3 regions of the Pseudoxanthobacter soli DSM 19599 genome follow, and region 3 is predicted to be linked to each of the others. Evidence: riboswitches for the same ligand, from Rfam matches in the RefSeq annotation. Region 3 holds a riboswitch; each other region holds the start of a gene.
What was found. Region 3 has a riboswitch for thiamine pyrophosphate ahead of thiO (glycine oxidase ThiO). Riboswitches for the same ligand answer to the same signal wherever they lie in the genome.
Positions count from the first base shown of each region.

Region 1: linked by a shared signal. The riboswitch ahead of thiM (hydroxyethylthiazole kinase) and the one ahead of thiO (glycine oxidase ThiO) in region 3 are both predicted to bind thiamine pyrophosphate.
Region 2: linked by a shared signal. The riboswitch ahead of thiB (thiamine ABC transporter substrate binding subunit) and the one ahead of thiO (glycine oxidase ThiO) in region 3 are both predicted to bind thiamine pyrophosphate.

Region 1 is NZ_FRXO01000001.1:556,585-561,367, reverse strand. Features, by position in the region: gene BUF17_RS02375 (bifunctional diguanylate cyclase/phosphodiesterase) at 1-1,466, opposite strand, end outside; gene thiM (hydroxyethylthiazole kinase) at 1,790-2,659, opposite strand; TPP riboswitch at 2,715-2,832, opposite strand; gene gltX (glutamate--tRNA ligase) at 3,070-4,449, shown strand; gene BUF17_RS02360 (DUF2865 domain-containing protein) at 4,412-4,783, opposite strand, start outside.
Region 2 is NZ_FRXO01000004.1:284,066-288,848, reverse strand. Features, by position in the region: gene BUF17_RS11535 (ABC transporter permease subunit) at 1-1,288, opposite strand, end outside; gene thiB (thiamine ABC transporter substrate binding subunit) at 1,329-2,363, opposite strand; TPP riboswitch at 2,494-2,595, opposite strand; gene BUF17_RS11525 (TerC family protein) at 2,948-3,625, shown strand; gene BUF17_RS11520 (ribbon-helix-helix domain-containing protein) at 3,657-4,028, opposite strand; gene BUF17_RS11515 (DJ-1/PfpI family protein) at 4,127-4,732, opposite strand.
Region 3 is NZ_FRXO01000012.1:6,026-10,808, reverse strand. Features, by position in the region: gene BUF17_RS19490 (thiamine phosphate synthase) at 762-1,382, opposite strand; gene BUF17_RS19485 (thiazole synthase) at 1,379-2,161, opposite strand; gene thiS (sulfur carrier protein ThiS) at 2,166-2,366, opposite strand; gene thiO (glycine oxidase ThiO) at 2,363-3,358, opposite strand; TPP riboswitch at 3,521-3,621, opposite strand; gene BUF17_RS19470 (APC family permease) at 3,851-4,783, opposite strand, start outside.

The DNA of each region.
Region 1 (4,783 bases), on a different contig from region 3:
GCCTTGTTTTCCAGGTGCGCGGCAATGCGTGCGAGCACGTTCTCGCGGTCGTCCGGATGAATCGAGTCCGTCCAGGTATCCGGCCTGTCGTTGAGGACGACGTCCTCCTCCAGGCCGAGCAGCGCCTTCCAGCGCGGTGAGTAATAAATGCGGTCCGAACGCAGGTCCCAGTCCCAAAGCGCATCGTTCGCGCCGCGCACCGCCAGCGCGTAGCGCTCCTCGCTCTCCTTCAGGGCCATCGCGGCGTGGCGGCGCTCGGCTTCCGACGCGAGGAAGACGTTGAACCAGTGCGTGAGCTCCGCCGTTTCGCCGGTTCCCACCACGGGCAGCGGCTTCAGATCTGCGGTCGGATGCTCAAGCGTCTTGAAACGGTCAATCAGGGCGCGGATCGGCCGGACGATCCGGTTCGATCCGAGGATGCCGGCGACGATGACGATCACGAGGCTGCCGCCAAGGATCAGGACGGTAAGAATGCCGATCGCGCGGGCCGGCGCCTCGACGGAGGCGAGCGGCGTCACGTTGACCACGAACCAGCCGATGTTCGCCGCCTCGGCATAGGCGACGATGGCACGTTGGCCGTCGATAAAGGCTTCCGTCGCCGGCTCATCTCCGGAAATCGCATCTATGACCGCTTGAGGCGCGGGTTGACCGATCCTCGTGCCGTCCGCTGCAAACAGCACGACGCCGTCGCGCGCCACCACCAGCAGGGTGCCGGGATTGCGACTGTTCGCTGTACGCAGATGCTGAAAAAGTTCGTCGGCGCTGAGATGGACGATGAGCGCGCCGATCATGTCGCCACCGGCGGAAGGAAGGGACTTGTCGGGACTGCCGGACGGTCCGATCGCGTGCACGGCGATGCCGAACGTCACGACCGAGGGATCCCCACCCGGCACCGTGTCCGCCCCCAGCCAACGGATGCTCGGATCTCCGTCCCGGATCGCCAGCAGCATGCGGTCGCGCTCGGCCCGGCCCGGCGCCCCATTCTTAGGCGGGGCACCGACGCGGAAATAGTTGCCCTGCGTATCGATCACGTCGATCGCCACGATGCCGCGCAGCGCGAGATAGCCGGAGAGGGCGTCGCGGATGGTTTCCTGAACGAGGGCGGGTCTGGGAGCGCCTTCCTCCGCCGGAGGCAGCGCCGCCAGCATGGTGCGGACGTCGGCAATGCCGGCGATCGCGGTGACGAGCCGCTCGACCTCGTTGACCTGGAGCGTGAGGAAATCGGCTTCGGAGGCCAGCGTGGCGCGCAAGTTCCGCGCCGTGAGGTCACGGATGGTGCTGCTCGCGACGTGATAGGACATCACGCCCTGAACGCAGAGCGGCGCGACGCTGAGCAGAATCACGAACAGGGCGAAATTGGCGGCAAGCGAACCGGCGAAGCGACGCTCTTGACGCGGACCGTCGCCTCCGCCGGCACGTTGGCGCGCGGCATCGGCCGATCCGAGTTCGGATAACGTCTTCTTCATGCTTCGCGCCCGCCCAAACGCACCTCTGGGAAGCCCAGCGGCGAGGGGCGGGATCGTTCAACGCGATCCGACCGACTCGCGCCGCAAGCCGGCCTTCCACCACGACCGGTTGCCACGCATCCCACTTATCCTCTCCGGCGAACCATATCAGCCTGAGAGAATTAAGGAACACCGATAAAGGCGTTTATTACTGGCAGAAATTGCAGCCGGCTTCGGCCGCGCCAGTCGCCGGGCGCGTGCTGAAAAGGCAAAGGCGGCGAGCGCCGGCTTCGGCCGGCGACAGGCCTTCGGGACCTTCTACGGCACGCGAATGCCCGGGGGCATCAGCCGGTGGCGGACACCACGGCGATCCGGGCGCGGGCATCCAGCACCTCCGGCGTGATGCTCCAGAGCGCATCGTGCAGGTGGACGGCGAAGCTGCCGGGGCCCCGAGGGGGCTCGCCGGGGCCGACGTCAGCGGCGATCTCACCGGCGACCGCGATCAGCGTCATCGCGCCCACGGCCGCCTCCAGAGGGGCGATGCCAGCGCCGAGGAAGGCGCCGATCAGCGCCGTCGCGGTGCAGCCCGTGCCGGTCACGCGCGTCAGCATTTCCACGCCGTTGGAGAGTTCCACCCGCCGGGTGCCGTCGGTGACGATATCGACGGGGCCGGAAATCACCACGACTGCGCCAAGGCGGCGCGCGAGGGCATCCGCATGGCCGGCGGCGTCGGCGACGCCGTGTGCCGCGTCGACACCTCGCCCGGCGACGCCGCCCGCGGCGGCGGCAAGGATCTCGGAGGCGTTGCCGCGCACAACGGCCGGCCGCTCTGCGAGCAGGGCGGAAACGGCCTCACGGCGGAAGGCCGTGGCGCCGCCGGCGACCGGATCGAGCACCCACGGCCGCCCTGCCGCGACGGCGGCACGGACCGAGCTGATCATCGCCGCGAGCCAGGGAGCGGAAAGGGTGCCGATATTGACCACCAGCGCGGAGGCGATCGCCGCAAATTCCGGCGCCTCCTCGGGCGCGTGCAGCATGGCGGGCGCGGCTCCGGCAGCGAGCAGCGCATTGGCCGTCGGGGTCATCACGACATAGTTGGTGATGTTGTGAACGAGCGGTGCCGCCGCCCGCATCCGCGCAAGCGCCTCGCCGGGGCTGAGCGAGAGCGGCGCGACGGTGGGCTCGCCGGATGGCGAAAGGATATCGCCGGACATGGGTCGTCTCCTCGTTGGCCGGCTGAGGAGACGGTGCGGCGCGCCACCCTGAGAGGCCGGTGCCGACGGGCCGCTCCCTTCGCCGGCATGATCCGGATCAGGTTCGATGGGTGTGATCTCAGCCGTCGCGGCGTTCCCGATGGAAGGCGGCGACGGCACCCCAGGCCGATCCTTGAGCATAGACCATCGGCCGGTGAAAGACGACGCGGATGAAAGCCGGCCCGCCCCGGTGCCCGGCACTTATCCCCGGTCCGTCCGCTTTGCCCCCGGCCGAAGCGTCCGGCATCGCAGCGGGTGAGACCCGTCGTGGCGGCGAACTCGTCCGTTCCCGCCTGCCGCGCGGCGGGCTATATAGCGGCGCGCCCCGTCAACGACATCACGGCCGGGCCTGGGACGAGAGCTGAGAGACGATGACACCCACGGTACGCTTTGCGCCTTCCCCGACAGGCTACCTCCATCTCGGCAATGCCCGCACCGCGCTGATCAACTATCTGTTTGCACGGCGCAACGGCGGACGCTTCATCCTGCGTCTCGACGATACCGACCGGGAGCGCTCGACCGCGGCCTTCGCCGACGCCATTCTGGAAGACCTGGCCTGGCTCGGGATCGAGCCCGATGCCGTCGTCCGGCAATCCGACCGCTTCGGGCGCTACGATCAGGTTGCCGAAGACCTGCGGCGCTCCGGTGCGCTCTACGACTGCTACGAGACGGCCGAGGAACTCGACTATCGCCGCAAGCGCCTGCGAGCGCGCGGCCTGCCGCCGGTCTACGACCGCGCCGCGCTGGCGCTGACGAACGACGACCGCGCCCGCCTGAAGGCGGAAGGCCGTTCGCCGCACTGGCGTTTCCTGCTGCCCGACGCCGTGGCCGGATCGGCAAAAGGAACGACCGGCGCAGATGATGCAAGCGTGGTGTCCTGGACCGATCTCGTGCGCGGGCCGACGAGCGTCGACCTGCGTTCGCTATCGGACCCGGTGCTGGTGCGCGCCGACGGTTCCTATCTCTACACGCTGCCGTCCGTCATCGACGACATCGACCTCGGGATCACGCATGTCATCCGCGGCGAGGACCACGTCACCAATACGGCGGTTCAGATCGCGCTGTTCCAGGCGCTCGGCGGGCCGGTGCCGTCGTTCGGGCATCACAATCTTCTCGTGCTCGCCGACGGCAGTGCCATGTCGAAGCGCACCGGAACCCTGTCGCTGCGCAGCCTTCGGGCGGAAGGCTACGAGCCCATGGCCGTCGCCTCGCTCGCAGTGCTGGTCGGGACGTCGGAGGCGGTCGAGGCGGTTGCCTCACTCGACGACCTCGCCGGCCGCGTCGACCTCGCGCATATCTCCCGCGCTCCGGCGCGGTTCGATCCGAGCGATATCGCCGGGACCAACGCTGAACTGGTCCACGCCATGGACTATGAGGCGGCCCGGCCCCGCCTGGACACGCTCGATGCCGATCTCGGGCCGGCATTCTGGGAGGCGATCCGCGCCAACCTCACCGTCGTCGCCGATGCCGAGGCATGGCGGGACGTGGTGCGGGGGCCGCTCGCGAAGCCGGCGGGCGACGCGCAGGATGCGGCGTTTCTGGCCGCGGCGAGGGATCTGCTGCCGCCCGAACCGTGGGACGCGGCGAGTTTCCGCGCCTGGACCCAGGCGGTTTCCGCTGCCACGGGCAAGCGCGGCAAGGCTCTGTTCCATCCGCTTCGCGTGGCGATGACCGGGCGCGAGGACGGCCCCGAGCTCGCCAAGCTGATGCCGCTCATTGGGTTTGAAGAAATGTCGGCCCGACTGTCCTGACGCGGAGCGGCGGCTTGCTGATCGCCGGCTTTGCCGGTGCCGCCGGTTCAGCTGACGACGCTGACGCAGAGGCCGCTGCGGCATCCGCGGGTGCGGCGCCATCGACGACGGCCGGATCCGCAGCGGTGACGGCGGCCGTTCCCGGCTGGGCCACGTCGACGACGCCTGTCGGCCGGCTCATGTTGTCGGGAGCGGCAGCGTCCGCGGAGCAGCTGCAACCCGGGATGCGCCCGTCGCGGAAGCGGAAGGCCGCCGGCAGCTGATTGTAGGGCTGCCCGTCCTGCAGCGAGACGATCTCGGCGGCAGGATCACCGTTGCGCTGAACGTAAAGCGA
Region 2 (4,783 bases), on a different contig from region 3:
TCAGCGGCGGCTCGATCAGGCGCATGGCGAAGGGCAGGGCCATCAGCGCGTTGACGAGCACGATCATCGGGATCCCGAGCGCGAACGGGTCCGCAAAGCGCCTCGCCACCACGAACAGTCCCGCGGCGAGCGTGAATGGCGGCATCAGCAGGATGGCGATGCCGGCCGAGTCGACCAGCGCGGCGAGCCGGCTTCGTCCGGCGGCGAGGCGCAAGCGGCGCGCGAGCGTGGCGAGGCCGAGCGCGAGCGAAACCGAGAGCAGGGCCGCCGGCAAGGCGATGGCGAAGCTCGTCGCCAGCGCGGAGAGCGTGGACGGCGCGGCGAGAGTGCCGAGCGCGGGGATACCTGAAACGACGACCGCCGCGATCGGGAGCAGGACGAGCCCGCCAACGATGACAAGCACCACCGCATCGAGCAGCGCGAGCGCGCGGGATCCGGTATCGCCGCGCGACTCATGCCAGCCGGACGTCACGATTTCAGGCAGGCGGCGTTCCATCCTGAACACCGGAGCGACGAGCGCGAGGCAGACGGCGATCTGGACACCGGCCAGCGCGGCGGCGCGCGGGAAATCGGCATCGAACCTCAGGGCTTCATAGATCGCGACTTCGAGGGTCGCGGCGCCCGGCCCGCCGCCGAGCGCCAGCACCAGGGCGAAGCTCGTGAAGCAGAGCAGGAAGATCAGGGCGGCAAGCGAAGGCGTCTCCCGCATCAGCACCGGCCGGTCGATCAGCCGGAACATGGCGAGCGGCGACATGCCGAGGTGGGTCGCGAGGCGCCAGTGCTCGGCCGGAACGGCTTCGATGGCGGCGAGGAACACCCGGGCCGCCAGCGGCGCGTTGAAGAACACATGGCCGATCAGGATGCCCGGAAGGCCGTAGAGCCAGCTTCCCGGCTGCCAGCCGAGCGCGCCGAGAATCGCGCCGAGCCAGCCGGCGCGGCCGAACACCGCGACGACGCCGAACACCACCACCACCGGCGGCAGCACGACCGCGAGGTTCAGGATCGCCAGCAGAACCCGCCGGCCCGGAAACCGGCTGCGCCGGGCGAGAGCCAGCGCCAGCGCCGCGCCGAGCGCAAGCGACAGCACCGTTGAAAGCGTCGCCTGCATCAGCGTGAAGCGGACGATGTCGCTGACATAGCCCCACGGCAGCGACGGCAGGTCGCCCCCGGCCGCTGAGATGAGGCCGACGATCGCCGACGCCATGATGCCGATCACGACGGCCAGCGCCGCGATACCGGGCAGCAGCATCACGCCGGCGCCGCGGATTCGGACGGCACGGGCTGTCATGGGGCGACCGGACGGGCCGGAAATGGGCAGAGCGCCGCGTTCACTGACCCATCGCCGTCAGCCAGCCGTCGAGCCAAGTGCGCCGCTTCGCCGCCACCTCGGCGGGGTCGGGCAGGAAGCTCTTGGTCGGCTTCGGCAGGTCCTTGAAGGAGGCCGGCAACCCGCCTTCTTGAAGTTTCGCCGGATACATCCAGTTGGTTTCCGGAATGGCGGACTGGAAGGCAGGCGTCAGCATGAAGGCGAGGAAGGACTTCGCCAGATCCGGCTGACGGGAGCTTGCGACGACGGCTGCGGTCTCGACCTGCAGCACGTGGCCTTCGGGGAAGATCGCGGCTTTGTATTTGTCGGTCTTGTCCGCGGAGATGTGGTAGGCCGGAGAGGTCTGATAGCTCAGCACCATGTCGGCCTCGCCCTTCAGGAACAGGCCGTAGGCTTCCGACCAGCCCTTGGTGACGGTGACGATCTTCGGCTTCAGCTGCTTCCAGACGTCGTCGGCCTTGTCGCCGTAGATCGCCCGGACCCACAGCAGCAGCCCGAGGCCCGGCGAAGACGTGCGCGGGTCCTCGATCACGAGCGACGGAGCGTTCGGCGCGGTGAGATCAGCGAAACTCTTGGGCGGATTTTTCAGCTTTTCGGAATCGTAGACGAACGCGAACCAGCCCCAGTCGAACGGAACGAACGTGTCGTCCGTCCAGGGCACCGGAAGGTCGAGGCCGGAAACGGCGAGGCCAGACGGGGCGAACAGCCCGGTCTTGCGGGCTTCGTCGGCCATGTTGGTATCGAGGCCGAGCACGACGTCGGCCTTCGTCGAAGCGCCTTCGAGCTTGAGGCGCGTCAGCATCGCGCCCGCATCCTCGATCGCCACCCATTCAAGGGTGCAGCCGCAGGTTTCCTCGAAACGCTTCTTCACGATCGGCCCCGGCCCCCATTCGGCGGCGAAGCTGTCGTAGGTGTAGACCGTGAGCGTCGGCTTCTCCGCTGCGGCGGCCTCGCTCGCGAGAGGCAGGGCGGAGGCGAAGGCGCCGAGGGCGAGAGAGCCCGCAAGAGCGGCGCTGATGAAGCGGCGTGTGAGCATAGACGTTCATCCTGCTGGCAAAACGGGCAAATCTGGCTCGTTCGGCGCATCGGCCAATCCGTCGGCACGGCGTCACGACGATTGGTCGTTCGGCCGAGGCGACAGTTGGCGCGATGAGGGGATGGGCGTGTCAACGCCGTCATCTCGATCCCTCCGCCGGTACGATCCGGATCAGGTTCGACGGGTTGGCTTGCACGCCTCTCAGCCCATTCGGGCACCCCGCGAGACAAGGTCGACGTTAGCCACCGCCCGGCGCGGATGCAATCGGTTTGGTGCGGACGGAAGGTGGGCGCGACACCGGGCTGCGTTCGCCGCCGCCCGGCATCGGCTGGTGAAGAGAGGCCGGCGGCCCGAAGCGCCCTCTCGTTCCATACGGCCCTACGGTCAGCGGGCATGTCGTCATCTCGCCGTATCGCGCCGTTCGTATGGAAAAGGAGGGAACCCCACCGCCTTGCAATCATGACGGGACGGGTTTAAGCCCGGAACATTCAGCATTTCCGGGGCGTTCTGTCCGGAAGTCGCCATCTGACGTTCTCCCGACCCCGCCTGCCTCGTTCACTCCCGAAAGCGAGAGACGTACCCCCGTGGAAATCTTCACCGGATTGTTCGAGCCTGCGGCTTTGACCGCTCTGGTGCAGGTGCTGCTGATCGACGTGGTGCTTGCGGGCGACAATGCCGTCGTCGTCGGCCTCGCCGCAGCGGGGTTGCCACGCGAGCAGCGCCTCAAGGTCATCCTGGTCGGCATTCTTGCCGCGACGGCTCTGCGCATCGTGTTCGCCTCCATCGCCGTGCACCTGCTTGCCGTCATCGGCCTGCTGCTGGCGGGCGGCATTCTGCTGCTCTGGGTGTGCTGGAAGATGTGGCGCGAGATCCGCGCCGACCACGAGGCGGAAAAGGCCGCGATCGCCGACGACGCGGAGGCGGAGGAGACGGTCGTCTTCGCCGGCAAGGGCAAGGAGGGCGGGAAGCCCCGGAAGACCTTCGGCCAGGCCGTGACGCAGATCATCGTCGCCGACGTTTCGATGTCGCTCGACAACGTGCTCGCCGTCGCCGGGGCCGCTCGCGAGCATCCGGGCGTGCTGATCATCGGCCTTGCGCTGTCTGTGGCGCTGATGGGGCTCGCGGCTTCGCTGATCGCCTCGATGCTGTCCCGCTTCCGCTGGATTTCCTATGTCGGCCTCGCCATCGTCCTCTACATCGCGCTCAAGATGATTTACGAAGGCTCGCTCGAGGTTCTCCAGCATCTGCCTGCGGTGACCTGAGGGCTCATCGCCGGCCGCGAGGGGACGCGCATCAGGCGCTTTCCCGCTCGCTCACGAGCGCGCGGGCGGCGTTCTCCCGGGCGAGGATACGTTCCGCATCGAGGCTGCGGATGGGTACTGCGCGGTTCGAGGGCACCTCTCCGGCGAGTTGCAGCGCGAGATAGCGTCCACAGCACACCCGCAGGAACGAGGCAAAGTTCTCGATCTCGCCCTCGCTCGCCAGCTCGTCATAGAGCCGGGAGACGAGCTGTCCGAGCGACAGCCCGTCGCGACGGGCGATCTCTTCCAGCGTCGTCCAGTAGAAGTCCTCAAGGCGAATGCTTGTGGAAACGCCGCTGAGGCGTATCGAGCGCGTGCGATTGCGCCACAGAGCTGGATCGGCTCCGACGAACAGACGGCACATGGCGTTCCATCCTCCCGGCTCTTGCTTTTCGGGCGATGATAGCACGCCGCGGGCCGGTCCGCCCGCCGTTCCTGTCCGGCGGGCGGATGCGGCGTTTGTCAGGCGGCGGCGAGCACCTTGTCGGCGTGCTCGATGTGCGTGCCGAGAACGGTGAGGAACTGGCCGATCCACGCCGGATGCGCCGGCCACGCAGGAGCCGTGACGAGATTGCCGTCCGTCACCGCGCCGTCGATGGCGATATCGGCATAGGTGCCGCCGGCGAGTTCCACTTCCGGGCGGCAGGCCGGGTAGGCCGAGCAGGTGCGACCTTCCAGCACCTTCGCCGCAGCGAGCAGTTGCGGGCCATGGCAGATGGCGGCGACGGGCTTGCCTGCGTCGAAGAAATGGCGCACCGCGGCGATCACCCCGGCGTCGAGGCGGAGATATTCCGGTGCCCGCCCGCCCGGGATGACAAGCGCGTCGTAGTCCTCGAGCGTGATGTCGGAAAACGTTGCGTTCAGCGTGAAGCGGTGACCGGGCTTCTCGCTATAGGTCTGCTGGCCTTCGAAATCGTGGATGGCGGTCGCGACCCAGTCGCCCTTCTTCTTGCCCGGGCAGACGGCATCGACCTTGTGGCCGACGGCGAGCAACGCCTGGAACGGCACCATGGTCTCATAGTCTTCGGTGAAATCGCCGACGATCATCAGAATGCGCTTGGCAGCCATCTCGCGTCTCCTTGTTCTTGGCACGCCTCGCTCGGGCCGCGCCTGGAACGC
Region 3 (4,783 bases):
TATCCCGCCGCGCGCTAAGATTCGACGCATCTGGAAGAAGTCGACTCGGGGCTTTACCGATTCGGATCTTGGCGGGGCGATTCGGAAGCAATGCACCGCAGGCAGAACAGCTGATCGGCGCAGTTCACCCCGTGAACGGGGTGCTCAATACATGAGTCACCCTCGGTTTCACAAGATGCGCGTCGCTACATTGATGGTGTTCGCCGCTCGGCGGCCATCGATGCGGGGCATCTCATCCGCGGCGCCGCCCGCCGGGCCGGGCAACCCCCACGCGGCAGTATGGAGATCAGCCGGGTGTCACGATCGGGCCCCCCGGTAACCGTATCGACATCTTCATGCGTTTTATTCGGGTGAGTATCCCAGGACGCCTGAACTCGCGCGCGGTCGATCCGACAGGGTGCGCTGATACTGCACTGCTGGCCCTCTTACGGTGAAATCGCATCTGCCGGTGTGACGCAATCAAACCATCAGATATATTGGCAGTGAGGTCCGCCCTGTTTCCGGAACAATGACTTGCGGAAAAGGCGTTTCCGCGCCGCGAGGCGCTGCAAGGCCGGGATGAGAGGCGTCTCTGCCTCTGGCACTCCGGGTGCGGCCTCCGTCACCGGTGCCGCGCAGCTCGGGAGTTGCCGGCCGGCAACCGGGCTGATGCGGAGGGTCACGGGCCGGCTCGGATGCCCCGAAGCATGACCCATCCTCGTTGCAGGATCCGGTCCGACGGGTCCAGTTGCCGGCCGGCAACCGGCGCGGCGGGTGACGGGTCAACGGCGAGATATGCCCGCAGGGCGGGTCCGCGAAATCCAGTCCTGACAACGCGTTGCCGGATCCGGGCTCGTAACGATGTCCGTGACGACGGCGACGCTCGTCGCCCCCGCCTGGAGGCACGCCCCTGCCCTCTCCACGGTGATGCCGCCGATGGCGACGAGCGGCAGGTCTCCGATCACCCGCCGCCACGTCGCGATCCGGTCGATGCCTTGGGGAACCCATGGCATCGCCTTGAGCCGCGTCGGGAAAATCGGCCCGAGCGCGACATAGGCCGGGTTGACCGAAAGCGCTCGGTCGAGTTCGTCATGGGTGTGCGTGCTGACGCCGACGGCAATGCCGGCACGGCGTAGCGCCGGCACATCCGCGCCGTCGAGATCCTCCTGACCAAGGTGGATGAAGTCGATGCCTTCATCGATCGCGAGACGCCAATGATCGTTGAGAACGAGCCTGGCTCCGGCGGCCCGGCAGAGATCGCGGGCACGCCGGACCTCGTCGCGCAGATCAGGCGCCGAGGCATCCTTGATGCGCAGCTGCACCAGCTTGATTCCGGCGGGCAGGAGGCCCGCGATCCAGGCGGCGCTGTCGACGACGGGATAGAACGGATCGAGCGGCATCATGCGAGCACCGGCCGGCCGAGCAGGGGCGTCGAGGGCGCGGCCATGTCGCGCGGCTCGATCGGATCGGCTTCATAGGCCGCGCGCCCGGCCTCGACGGCGAGTGCGAACGCGCGCGCCATGGTCACGGGTTCACCGGACTTCGCGACGGCGGTGTTGACGAGGACGGCGTCGTAGCCGAGTTCCATCGCTGAGCACGCATGAGACGGGAGGCCGATGCCCGCGTCGACGACGAGCGGGATGTCCGGGAAGTGGGCGCGCAGCGCCCGCAGGCCGAACGGATTGCCGAGGCCCCGACCCGAGCCGATCGGCGAGCCCCAAGGCATCAGCACGCGGCATCCGGCCTCGACCAGCTTCTCGGCCACGACCAGATCCTCCGTGGTGTAGGGGAAAATCTCGAATCCGTCGGCCGCCAGGATGCGGGCCGCCTCGACGAGCGCGAACGGATCCGGCTGCAGGGTGTCTGTTTCGCCGATCACCTCCAACTTGATCCACGACGTGCCGAACAGTTCCCGGGCCATTTGAGCCGTCGTCACCGCCTCCTGCGCGGAATGGCAGCCGGCCGTGTTCGGCAGAACGCGCACCCCGAGATCCCGGATCAGCGACCAGAATGCCTCGCCCGCCCGCGCGCCGCCGGCTTCGCGCCGCAGCGAGACCGTCACGATGCCAGCCTGCGCCGCGCGCACGGACTCTGCGAGGACGGCCGGGGAGGGATATTGCGCCGTGCCGAGCATCAGCCGGGACGGCAACGAAACGCCGTAGACGGTGAACGGGTGTGACATCGGTTTATCCTCCCTGGCGCGGGGTTACGATTTCGACCTTGTCGCCATCCGCGAGCGGACGAGCCGGGCGCTGTGCCGCGGGCACGAAGCGGCCGTTCAGGGCGGTCGCGACCGTCTGGTCGCCGTAATCGAGTTCGGCGAGGGCATCGGCGAGGGTGCCGGCGACGATCTCGACCGGCTCGCCGTTGATGAACACCGTCTTCATTCGTGATCCTCCCAGGGTTCGCCGTAGGCTGCGGCCACGGCGCGCCGGGCGCACCAGGGCGACAGCAGGAAGCCGTGCCGGTAAAGGCCATTGATCCGGATCGTGCGCCCGTCGACATCGACCGCGGGCAGATTGTCGGGGTAGGCGGGTCGGACGTCCGTTCCGACTTCGACGATCTCTGCCTCTCCGAAGGCGGGATGAAGCGCGAAGGCGCCGCCGAGAAGCTCCATCATCGAGCGCGCCGTTATGCGGCCCCGCTCCTCGCTTTCGATCATGGTGGCCCCGATCATGAACAGGCCGTCCGCCCGGGGCACGACATAAAGCGGCATCCGCGGGTGTAGCAGGCGGACGGGCCGGGATAGACGGACCTCGGTGCTGCGGACGAGCAGCATCTCGCCCTTGACGCCGCGCAGCGCCGACGCGGGCGTTAAAGGCGGGCGCTGCTCCCGCGCGGCGAACCCACGGCAGTCGAAGATGCGGTCGGCGTCGATCGCGAAATCGGTGACGTCCGTGTCGAACCGGATCGGCACGCCGGCCTCGGCGAGGCGGCGGGCGAGCGCGGCGAGGGCACGACGTGGATCGAGATGACCCTCGTGCGGAAAATGGAGGCCGCGGGAAAAGCGGCCGGCGAGGGCCGGCTCGAGGGTGGCGATGGCGTCCGGCCCCACCATGTCGAAGCCCGACGTGCGCCGTGAGAAGCGCTCCAGTTCGGCGCCGTCGCGTGCAGGCGCGACGACGAGCGTGCCCGCAGCCACCGTCTCCGGAAAGCGCTCCCGCCACCATGCCAGAGCGGCAAGGCCACGGCGAAGGACGGCCTCGTCGGCGCTTTCCCGCTCGCACCAGGGTGCGAGCATGCCGCCGGCGAACCAGGAGCACGAGCGCGCGCCGAGATGGCTGCCGCGGTCGACCACCTCGACGGTCGCCCCGCGCTCGACCAGCGACAGCGCGGTCGTGAGCCCGGCGACGCCGGCCCCGACGACGAGACATCTCATCGCCGGGACCCCCGGCTTTGTGGCGTCGAGGCCGATGGCCTTATCGATCGGAGATCGGGCGGCAGGGCAGGGGTGAGCATGGGCGGGCATCCCTCGAAACGGATCGGACGGATCCGGGACGACGATGCCGATGACGATTGGAGGGGCTCTCGTGGCGACCGTTCAGGCCGTGGTTCCCGTCCCTTCGCCGGCATGACCCGGATCAGGTTCGAAGGGTTCGGCCAATGCCGTCTCAGCCCAAGCGGGCGCCCCTCGGAACAGTGGGACGTTAGCACGCCGGCTTCTTTGCCAACAAGGTCCGGCCGGCGGTCGGTTACGGACCTGGCGACGGGGGAGGGCAGGGGCCGTCCCCGCCCTTTCTTGGCTGCAGCGGCGACATCGTCACCGCTATTGCGATTCACCCGGCGGAGAAGGCCTCCGCCGGGCCCGAAAGCGGCAATTGATAGAAGGGATAACCCATTGATTTGAAAAAGCTATGGAAGAGCCTGGCCTTCAGCCGGTTCCTGGTTCGGCGCCGGCATCCAACTGAGCGGCCTCGGGCGTGAGCCAAGCCGACCGATAGGACCAGACGTAGAACCCGAGTGAGACGACCGTGACGGCTACGAACGAGCCCATCTCGGAGAGAAGGCCGAGACCGCCGAATCGCGGGCTTCCGACATAGGAGATCGCCGCCATCGTGACGAGATAGGCGGGAAACCACGCGCCGGCTTTCAGCTGCCGGCCGATATCGTGAAAACCGGTCTTGGCCTCGTAATAGATCCAGAAGCCCAGCCCCGCGACGATGATGAAGATGACCTCTCCGGTCAGGGGCCACGAAGACCAGTAGAGCAGCAACGACACCGCGACGAAGGTCACGGGCGCGAGCACGCCCGCGAACGGCAGCCGGACCGGCCGTACGGCACTCGGGGCGAGCCGTCGCAGCGAGATGAACGCGACCGGCGCGCAAAGGTACCCGATGACGTAGCCGACCGAGATGACCGCGGCGAGTTCGTCCCAGCTCGGAAAGACCCAGAGACACGCGATCGACGCGGCGAGCACCGCCCACATCGCCGGGCGCGGCAGAAGGGTATGCTTGTGCAGCCGCCCCATGGATTTCGGCATGTGGCCGTCGCGCTCCATGCCCCACAGCATGCGCGAGGCGGACGCGAGATAGATCACGCCGGATCCGGACGGGGAGACGAACGCATCGAGATAGAGCAGCATCGCCAGCAGCGACAGGTTCAGCGAGATGGCGAGATCGGCAAAGGGCGAGCGGAAATCGAGCCCGCTCCAGCCGCCGCCGGCTGCAAGCTGGGACGGCGGCAGCGCGCCGATGAACGCGACCTGCAGCACGACGTAGATCACGAGGCACAGCGCCAACGACCCCAGCACCGCGATGGGAATGGTGCGGTTCGGGTTCTTTGCCTCGCCCGCGAAGCTGATTGG